DNA from 2 places in the Pseudactinotalea sp. genome. Region 2 is predicted to be linked to the other one. Evidence: riboswitches for the same ligand, from Rfam matches in the RefSeq annotation. Region 2 holds a riboswitch; the other holds the start of a gene.
The links. A riboswitch is a leader RNA that binds a small molecule or an ion and turns the genes downstream of it on or off. The one in region 2 is predicted to bind S-adenosylmethionine.
Positions count from the first base shown of each region.

Region 1: another riboswitch for S-adenosylmethionine. It lies ahead of ACOJSN_RS19825 (rhodanese-like domain-containing protein); the one in region 2 lies ahead of ACOJSN_RS16670 (methylenetetrahydrofolate reductase).

Region 1 is NZ_JBMDXJ010000435.1:8,162-11,836, reverse strand. Features, by position in the region: gene ACOJSN_RS19830 (O-succinylhomoserine sulfhydrylase) at 30-1,256, opposite strand; gene ACOJSN_RS19825 (rhodanese-like domain-containing protein) at 1,253-1,663, opposite strand; SAM riboswitch class I at 1,668-1,761, opposite strand; gene ACOJSN_RS19820 (hypothetical protein) at 1,847-2,515, shown strand; gene ACOJSN_RS19815 (MFS transporter) at 2,528-3,675, opposite strand, start outside.
Region 2 is NZ_JBMDXJ010000364.1:20,644-24,318, reverse strand. Features, by position in the region: partial or broken gene metE (5-methyltetrahydropteroyltriglutamate--homocysteine S-methyltransferase) at 1-468, opposite strand, end outside; gene ACOJSN_RS16670 (methylenetetrahydrofolate reductase) at 571-1,509, opposite strand; SAM riboswitch class I at 1,552-1,653, opposite strand; gene ACOJSN_RS16665 (protein-L-isoaspartate O-methyltransferase family protein) at 1,743-2,375, shown strand; gene ACOJSN_RS16660 (carbon-nitrogen hydrolase family protein) at 2,351-3,334, opposite strand; gene ACOJSN_RS16655 (S-(hydroxymethyl)mycothiol dehydrogenase) at 3,632-3,675, shown strand, end outside.

The sequences.
Region 1 (3,675 bases), on a different contig from region 2:
CCTCCCCGTGCCGAAAGAGCGTTGAAAGGTCAGAGGGGGGCGAGGGCCTGGGCGAGGTCGGCGCGAAGGTCGGGGACGTCCTCGAGGCCGACCGAGAACCGGATGGTCGACTCACTGATCCCACACGCGGCGCGCCCCTCGGGGCCGAGCTTGCGGTGCGTCGTCGTGGCCGGGTGCGTCACGAGTGACTTGAGGTCGCCGAGGTTGTTCGAGATGTCGACGATGCGGAGTGCATCGAGGAATCCGAACGTGCGCTTCTTGAGCGCGTCGCCCTCGAGGCCGCCGTCGCTGAGGTCGAACGTGACCACGGTGCCGCCGCCGGTCATCTGGGTCCTCGCCAGCTCGTGCTGCGGGTGGGACTCCAGGAACGGGTAGTGCACGCGCTCCACCTGCGGCTGCTCCTCCAGCCACCGCGCCAGCTCGAGCGAGGCCGCGGCCTGCGCGCGAACCCGCAGCGCGAGCGTCTCCAGGCCCTTGAGCAGCACCCACGCGTTGAACGGCGCCAGGCTCGGGCCCGTGTTGCGGATCATCGTCTGCACGGGCCCGTAGATGTAGTCCTTCGGCCCGAGGATCGCGCCGCCCATCACGCGGCCCTGGCCATCGATGTGCTTCGTGGCCGAATACACCACCACGTCCACACCGAAGTCGAGCGGCTTCTGCAGCACCGGGGTGGCGAACACGTTGTCGAGGATCACGATCGCGCCGGCGCGGTGCGCCAGCTCGGTCACCGCGGCGATGTCCACGATCTCCTGCATCGGGTTCGAGGGCGTCTCGAAGATCACGACGTCGGCCGGCTCACTCAACGCATCGGCCCACCCCTGCAGGTCGGTCGCCCCGACATAGTCGGTGCGCACGCCCCACTTGCCCAGGATCTCGTTGAGCACCACGAAGGTGGACCCGAACAGCGCCTTGCTGGCCACGACGCGACTGCCCTGCTGCAGCACGGCGGCGAGCGAGGTGAACACCGCAGCCATGCCGGTCGCCGTCGCGTAGCAGGCCTCGGCCCCTTCCAGCAGCCGCAGCCGCTCCTCGAACGCGTTGACCGTGGGGTTGCCGTAGCGGCTGTAGGTGTACCGGTCGATCTCCTCGGCGAACGCAGCCTCGGCGTCGGCCGCACGCGGGTAGGCGTATCCCTGCGTGAGGAACACCGGCTCGGAGATCTCCTCGAACGCGGTGCGCTCGAACCCGCCCCGGACGGCGATCGTTCCGGGCCCCACGCCGTCGGGCAGGTCGGTACACGGCTCGGGGCGGCTCACTGCTGCCTCCAGGGCAGCCCAGCCGCACGCCAGCCTTCGGAGCCTCGGTGGCCGTGGGCGTCGAGACCGCCCTCGAACCCGTCGCTGACGTTGTAGGCGGGACCGTATCCGGCGGCGGTGAGCACCTGCGCGGCCATCGCCGAACGCTGCCCGCTGCGGCACAGCAGCACGATCGGGGTGCCGGGGTCGACCTGGGAGGTCACCGCCTCGACGAACGCTGCCGGGTTCGGTCCGCTGCCGAGCGAGCTCCACTCGGCGAAGACCGGCCGCTTGCCGAGGGTCGCGGTGTCGGGCACACCCACGAACGCCCACTCGGCCTGGGTGCGCACGTCCACGAGCACGGCGTTCTCGTCGCTCTCCAACAGCTCCCACGCCTCGGTGGATGTGAGATCGCCCGCATAACTCATGTTGCCTCCATCGGTCCTGGCAGTAGCACCGTGCCGCGGTGGGCGGATGGTTGCTGCAGCGTCGTCGAGCCAGATCTCTCGGCTGCTCTGGATGGTGTCCGACGGCGAGTCTACGGCTTCCCGACGGCGTGACTCGCCGCGTGGCGCGGACGTCCGTCCCTCGAACGGGACCACAATGAGCGGGTGCGTTCTCTTCGTCTCGGCGTCGCCCTCGCCGCCTCCGCCCTGCTGCTCGTAGGCTGCACCGACCCCTCCCCCGACCTTCCGGACCCGACCGACGGTCCAACGTCGGACACCTCGGAGACCTCCTCGCAGGAGCCGCCCACCGAGGATCCGAGCACCGAGGCCACGGAGACCACCGACGCTGCCGGTGAACCGGAGCCGCCCGTGTTCGGGACGGCTGCCAACCAGTCCGCCGGGGCGGCCACGGCGTGCGTGGCAGACGCGCTCGGCGCACCGCTGACCTTCAGCACCGTGCTCACCGCCACCGACGCGATCACGCTCGATGACCTCACCCTCGAGACCGAGGACCCCGCCTCCGAGGTCGAGATCCTCGACGCCTATGTGCTGCCGTTCACGGGAGGCGCAGGCGGTCTCTCGGTCGGCGACTACCCGCCCGCCGATCCGAGCAGCGCGCGCGAGGACGTCGGCGAGTACGAGCTCGACGCCGGTGACACCGTGATCGTCGGCGTGGGTGTGACCGCGCAGAACCCGACCACGATGACGTTCGTGCTGACCTTCCACGGCGCCGACGACGTCGAGCGCACCCTCACCGGCCAGCACGAGGTCACGATCTCGGACGTCTGCGGGGCCGGTGAGGAGGACCCCGAGGCCGAGTCCTCCACCACCTGAGCTCCGCGTCTCTCAGGCGGACGCAGCGTCCTCGGCCGGTTCATCGCCCTGGTCGAGGTGACGGAGCTGGCGCCAGATCAGCACGACGAAGATGGCTGAGCCGATGCCGGCGAACCAGAACGGTGCTGCCACCGTGAACCGCTCGGCGAGGAAGCCGCCGAGCGTCGACCCCAGTACGAGGCCGCCGAACACCCCGAGGCTGTTGACGCCGTTGACGCGCCCCTGCAGCGGGATCGGCACCACCCGTTGCCGGATCGTCGCCGAGGTGGTTCCCCACACGAAGGCGTGCGCGCCGAAGACCACGAAGATCACCATCGCGACCCACGGCACGCGCGTGGCCGCGAGCCCGATGTGGGTGAGCGTCTCGATGATCAGTCCGATCCGCATGATCGCTCCGAGCGTGAGCCGCCGGGTCAGCCACCCGTAGCACGCGGTGCCGAGCAGTCCGCCCGCCGCGCCCATCGTGGTGATCAGCCCGAACCCGATCTCCCCGAGGCCCAGCTGCCGCTGCGCGTAGAGCACCAGCACGGCCCACGCCGCGCCGAAGGTGATGTTGAAGCTGAAGATCGTCAGCACCAGTGTGCGCACGGCCGGATGCGACACGGCCCAGCGCAGCCCCTCCGCGAGGTCGTGCCGCGCGCGCCGTCGCTCCCCCACCCGCTCCACAGCCGGTAGCCGCACGCGTGAGAGCAGCACGAGAGCCGCGAGCACCAGCAGCACCTGGCTCGCGAACGGCCACGCGTGGCCGAGGGCGAACAGCGCCGCGCCCAGCGGCGGCCCTGCGAGCTGGTTCAGTGTGATGACGCCGGTCATCACGCGCGCATTCGCGACCGCCAGATCCTTGCGATCGACCAGCATCGGCACGAGCGTCGAGGACGTGTTGTCCACGAACACCTCGGCGCAGCCGAGAAGGAACAGCACCACCAACACGATCGCGATCGAGACATGTCCGGTGAGTACCGCCGTCGCCAGCACCCCGAGCACCACGACGCGGACCACGTTTCCGGTGACGAGGACACGCCACCGGTCGAACCGGTCCGAGATCACGCCCGCAACCAGGGAGAACAGCAGCGGCGGGAGCCACTGCAGCGTCGCTCCGAGCGCCACGAGCCGGGCGTCGTCGGTGAGCGAAGCGACCAGCAGCGGCCCGGCGGCCAGCA
Region 2 (3,675 bases):
GAAGTAGCGGACGCTCGCCTGCTCGACGAGGCGGAAGTCGGTGTCCGGACCGATCTCGGGCACGAGGTAGTGGTAGTTGGAGTCGAACCACTTGGTCATCTCGAGCGGTGCGAGGTCACCCTCGCCGCGGGCCACGGTGAAGTGACCGGCAATATCGAGCGAGCCCAGGGCGCCGTCATGCTTGGTGCGCAGGTGCGAGAACCGCGCCGGGATCGCGCCGATCTGAGCGGCGACCGACCAGACCTGGTCGTAGAAGGTGAAGTCGCTCGGGATCGAGGCGTCGTCGGTGGGCAGCCCGAGTTCGGCGAGGCGGGTGCGGGTGCAGCGGCGAAGGTCGGCGGCGGTGGCGAGCAGGGCGTCGGCGTCGGTGCGCCCCGCCCAGAAGGCCTCGACCGCGCGCTTCAGCTCACGGCGGGGGCCGATCCGGGGGTACCCAAGAACGGTGGCGGCGGGAAAAGGACGGGACATGGAGGTTCTCCTGGGGGTCGAACAGGGTGTTCTGTGCGGAAAGGCAGCCCATACCGAACGAAACCCCCTGTTCGGCGGTTCGGTGGGCGTAGGGCGCGGGAGTCAGTGCTGCTCGGCGGGCGCCGGGCGGAGTCCGGCGGCGGCGAGGAGGTCCAGGGCGGGGCCGGAGGAGTTGAAGGTGTAGACGTGCAGGCCGGGGGCGCCGGCTTCGAGCACGCCGTGCACGAGGTCGGCACCGGCGGCGAGACCACGGGCGTACTGATCGTCGGGATCAGCAGCGCCCTCGAGGTGCTGGAGCAGCGTCGGCGGCACCGGCACCCCGGTGAGCGACTCCAGCCGGCGGAGTCGCCGGGGGTCGGTCAGCGGGATGATGCCGGGCACGATCGGGATGTGCACGCCCGCCTCGCGAGCGGTCTGCACGAACGTGCCGTAGCAGGCGGGGTCGAAGAAGACCTGTGTGATGGCGTAGTCGGCGCCGGCGTTCTGCTTGGCCAGCAGCGCCTGGATCGTGTGGGGCTCGACCACGGGACTACCCGCGGCGTCGTAGCTGCCGCCGGGGTAGGCGGCCACCGAGATGCTCAGCGGGCTGGCGGTATCGGCGGTACCGGCGAGCTCGCGGGCCTCCACCCGTCGAAGCAGGTGCACCAGCTCGCTCGCAGAGGTGAAGCCCTCGGGGTGCGGCCGCCAGTCGGGCTCGCCCTCGGGCGGGTCGCCGCGCAGTGCGAGGAAGTCACGCACCCCGATGCGGATCAGGTCGGTAACGACCTCGTCGAGCTCGGCCTCCGAGGCGCCCACGCAGGTGAGGTGCGCGATCGGGGCGACGTCGGTCCGCTCGATGATGTGCGCCAGCAAGGCGCCCGATGTCTCGCGTGTGCGCCCGCTCGCGCCGTAGGTCACGGAAAAGAAGTCGGGCCGCACGGATGCGAGCCGCGCCACGGTGGCAGGCAGGCTCTGCGCACCCTTCGGGGTGCGCGGCGGGTACAGCTCGAACGAGATCGTCGGGCTCGCGGCGGGCACGGAGAAGAGGCTAGCCGTGCTCATGGGGTGTCCTCGCGGACGGGACAGACAGGGGTGGCCATGGGAACTCCATCGATCCTGGCGTTAGCACCCTTCCCTCGGCAGGCCTGCCACTGGGGGTTGCTGCGGTGTCGACGAGCCAGGACTCTCAACCGCTCTGGATGGGATGCCGCCACCCTAGGAGATGACCGCCCCGTGGTCACGCGCGCTCACGATTCGGACCACATGGTGGGACGCGGAGTGTTTGACTCGGAGAGGTGAGCGCAGCAGGGAGTGAGGACCGCAGCGGAGCGGAGACCGGAGCGAGCGTCGGTGCGCGACCAGAGGGAACGAGCGACCGCTTCGACGCCGTGTTCAGTGCCGCTCCTCGCGCGTGGTTCCTGCCCGAGGGTGCACGGGAGCGCGCCAGCCACGACGGCCCGATCCTCATCGGGCACGAGCAGACCTGCTCGCAGCCGCGCACCGTGCGCGACATGCTCGCGCTGCTCGAGGTCCAGCCTGGTCAGCGCGTTCTCGACGTCGGCTCTGGCTCGGGATGGACGACGGCGCTGCTCGCCGAGCTGGTCGGCCCGCACGGGCGTGTGCGGGGCGTGGAGATCGAACCCGATCTCGTGGCGTGGGGCGCCACCAATCTCACCCAGGGCCCATGGCCCTGGGCGAGCATCGAGCAGGCCCGGCCGGACGCCGTCGGGCTCCCCGAGCACGGACCGTACAACAGGATCCTCGTGTCGGCGGAAGCGCGCGAGATCCCCGCCGACCTGCTCGAGCAGCTCGCCGACGACGCCCGGATGGTGCTCCCGGTCTGCGGCACGATGACACTCGTCGAGCGCGCCGGCGGCGCCGACGAGGTCACCGAGCACGGAAGCTACCGGTTCGTGCCGTTGCGATGAGCCTGCAGCATCGAGCGGCGCCACTCACGTGGCCCGCCCTCGGGGCGCGGCTGGATGTCCGCGAAGGTCACGGCCGGTCTCGCCTCCTCGGGGCAGCGAGACACCCAACGGCCCTCGGGTGAGGAGATGCCGGCGGGCGCATCGGGAGCCTTGTCCGCGTGCACGGCGTAGCTGACCCAGAGGCCGTTCTGCCGCGCCGCGACCACGGCCGACGACGCGAGCGAGTCCTCCGCGCCCGGGTCCGAGGGCCCGGCGGTCGAGTAGAGCGCACAGTCGACGCCCTCGGCCTCGTAGTCGCTGAAGACGTCCCCGAACAAGCCTTCGAGACCGCTGAGGCACCCGAAGGTCAGCCCGTGGATGGCGAACGTGACGCCGGCCGAACCCGCCTCGTACATGTAGGTCTGCTTGGTGCGCGAGAGCAGCCGTTCGTCGTAGCGGGCTGCGAGCGTGCCGCTCGGGTCGATCACGAGTGTGCTCAGCCGCGGCCTGCCCGACGGCGGCCGGCCGGGCAGATAGGTCGGCGCACCGACCACGGTCCACAGGCCCAGGCGGCCCGCATGGATGCGGATCGCCTGGATCTCCGTGTCGTGAGCGTCCCAGGCGAACCGGGTCCAGTCGGACTCGGCGACCTCGCCGGGAACGCTCGAGAGGAGCGTCTTCGACGGGAAGCACAACGCGGCTTCCGGCAGATGGAGAAGGCGAGCGCCGCCGTCGTGCGCTCGTTGCATGAGATCGCGGATCTCGGCACCGCGAGCGCGCATCGCGGCGACGTCACCCGGGTCGGTGAGCGGCGTGGTCTGGCCGACGGCGAGGCGCAGCGTCGGGGTGAGGTCGGGTGGGGTGGTGGGCACAGTCGCTCCTGTTTCGGATCGGATGTGCCGGAGGGCAGCGGTGTAGGACTCGCCGGTCTGGGCCGCGCGAGCTCGGACGCGCTTCTTGAAGGCGCGGTTGGCTGTCATCCGGACTCCTGCGCTGGCGTCTGGTCCCCCAGCGACATCTCGACGTCAGACGCTCGGTTCACGGACTGACCATCGACCTGAGACTGGAGTCCCTTTGCCCCGACATCGCCGACCACGGGGGTTTGACGGTGGGCCGTGCTGGGGACGGACCGATCGGGGTTCGGCGGAGGACACGCCGTGATGAGCGACGGTACCCGATGGCACCGACAACCCGTGGTCGGTCGGCGAACCGCGGCGCAGGCTTCTCGGCTAGGTTGGCGACTGTCGAGTTCCCGAGACAGCACAGGAGCTGCCGCCATGCCACAGACTGTCCAGGGCGTCATCGCCCGCGCCAAGGATGC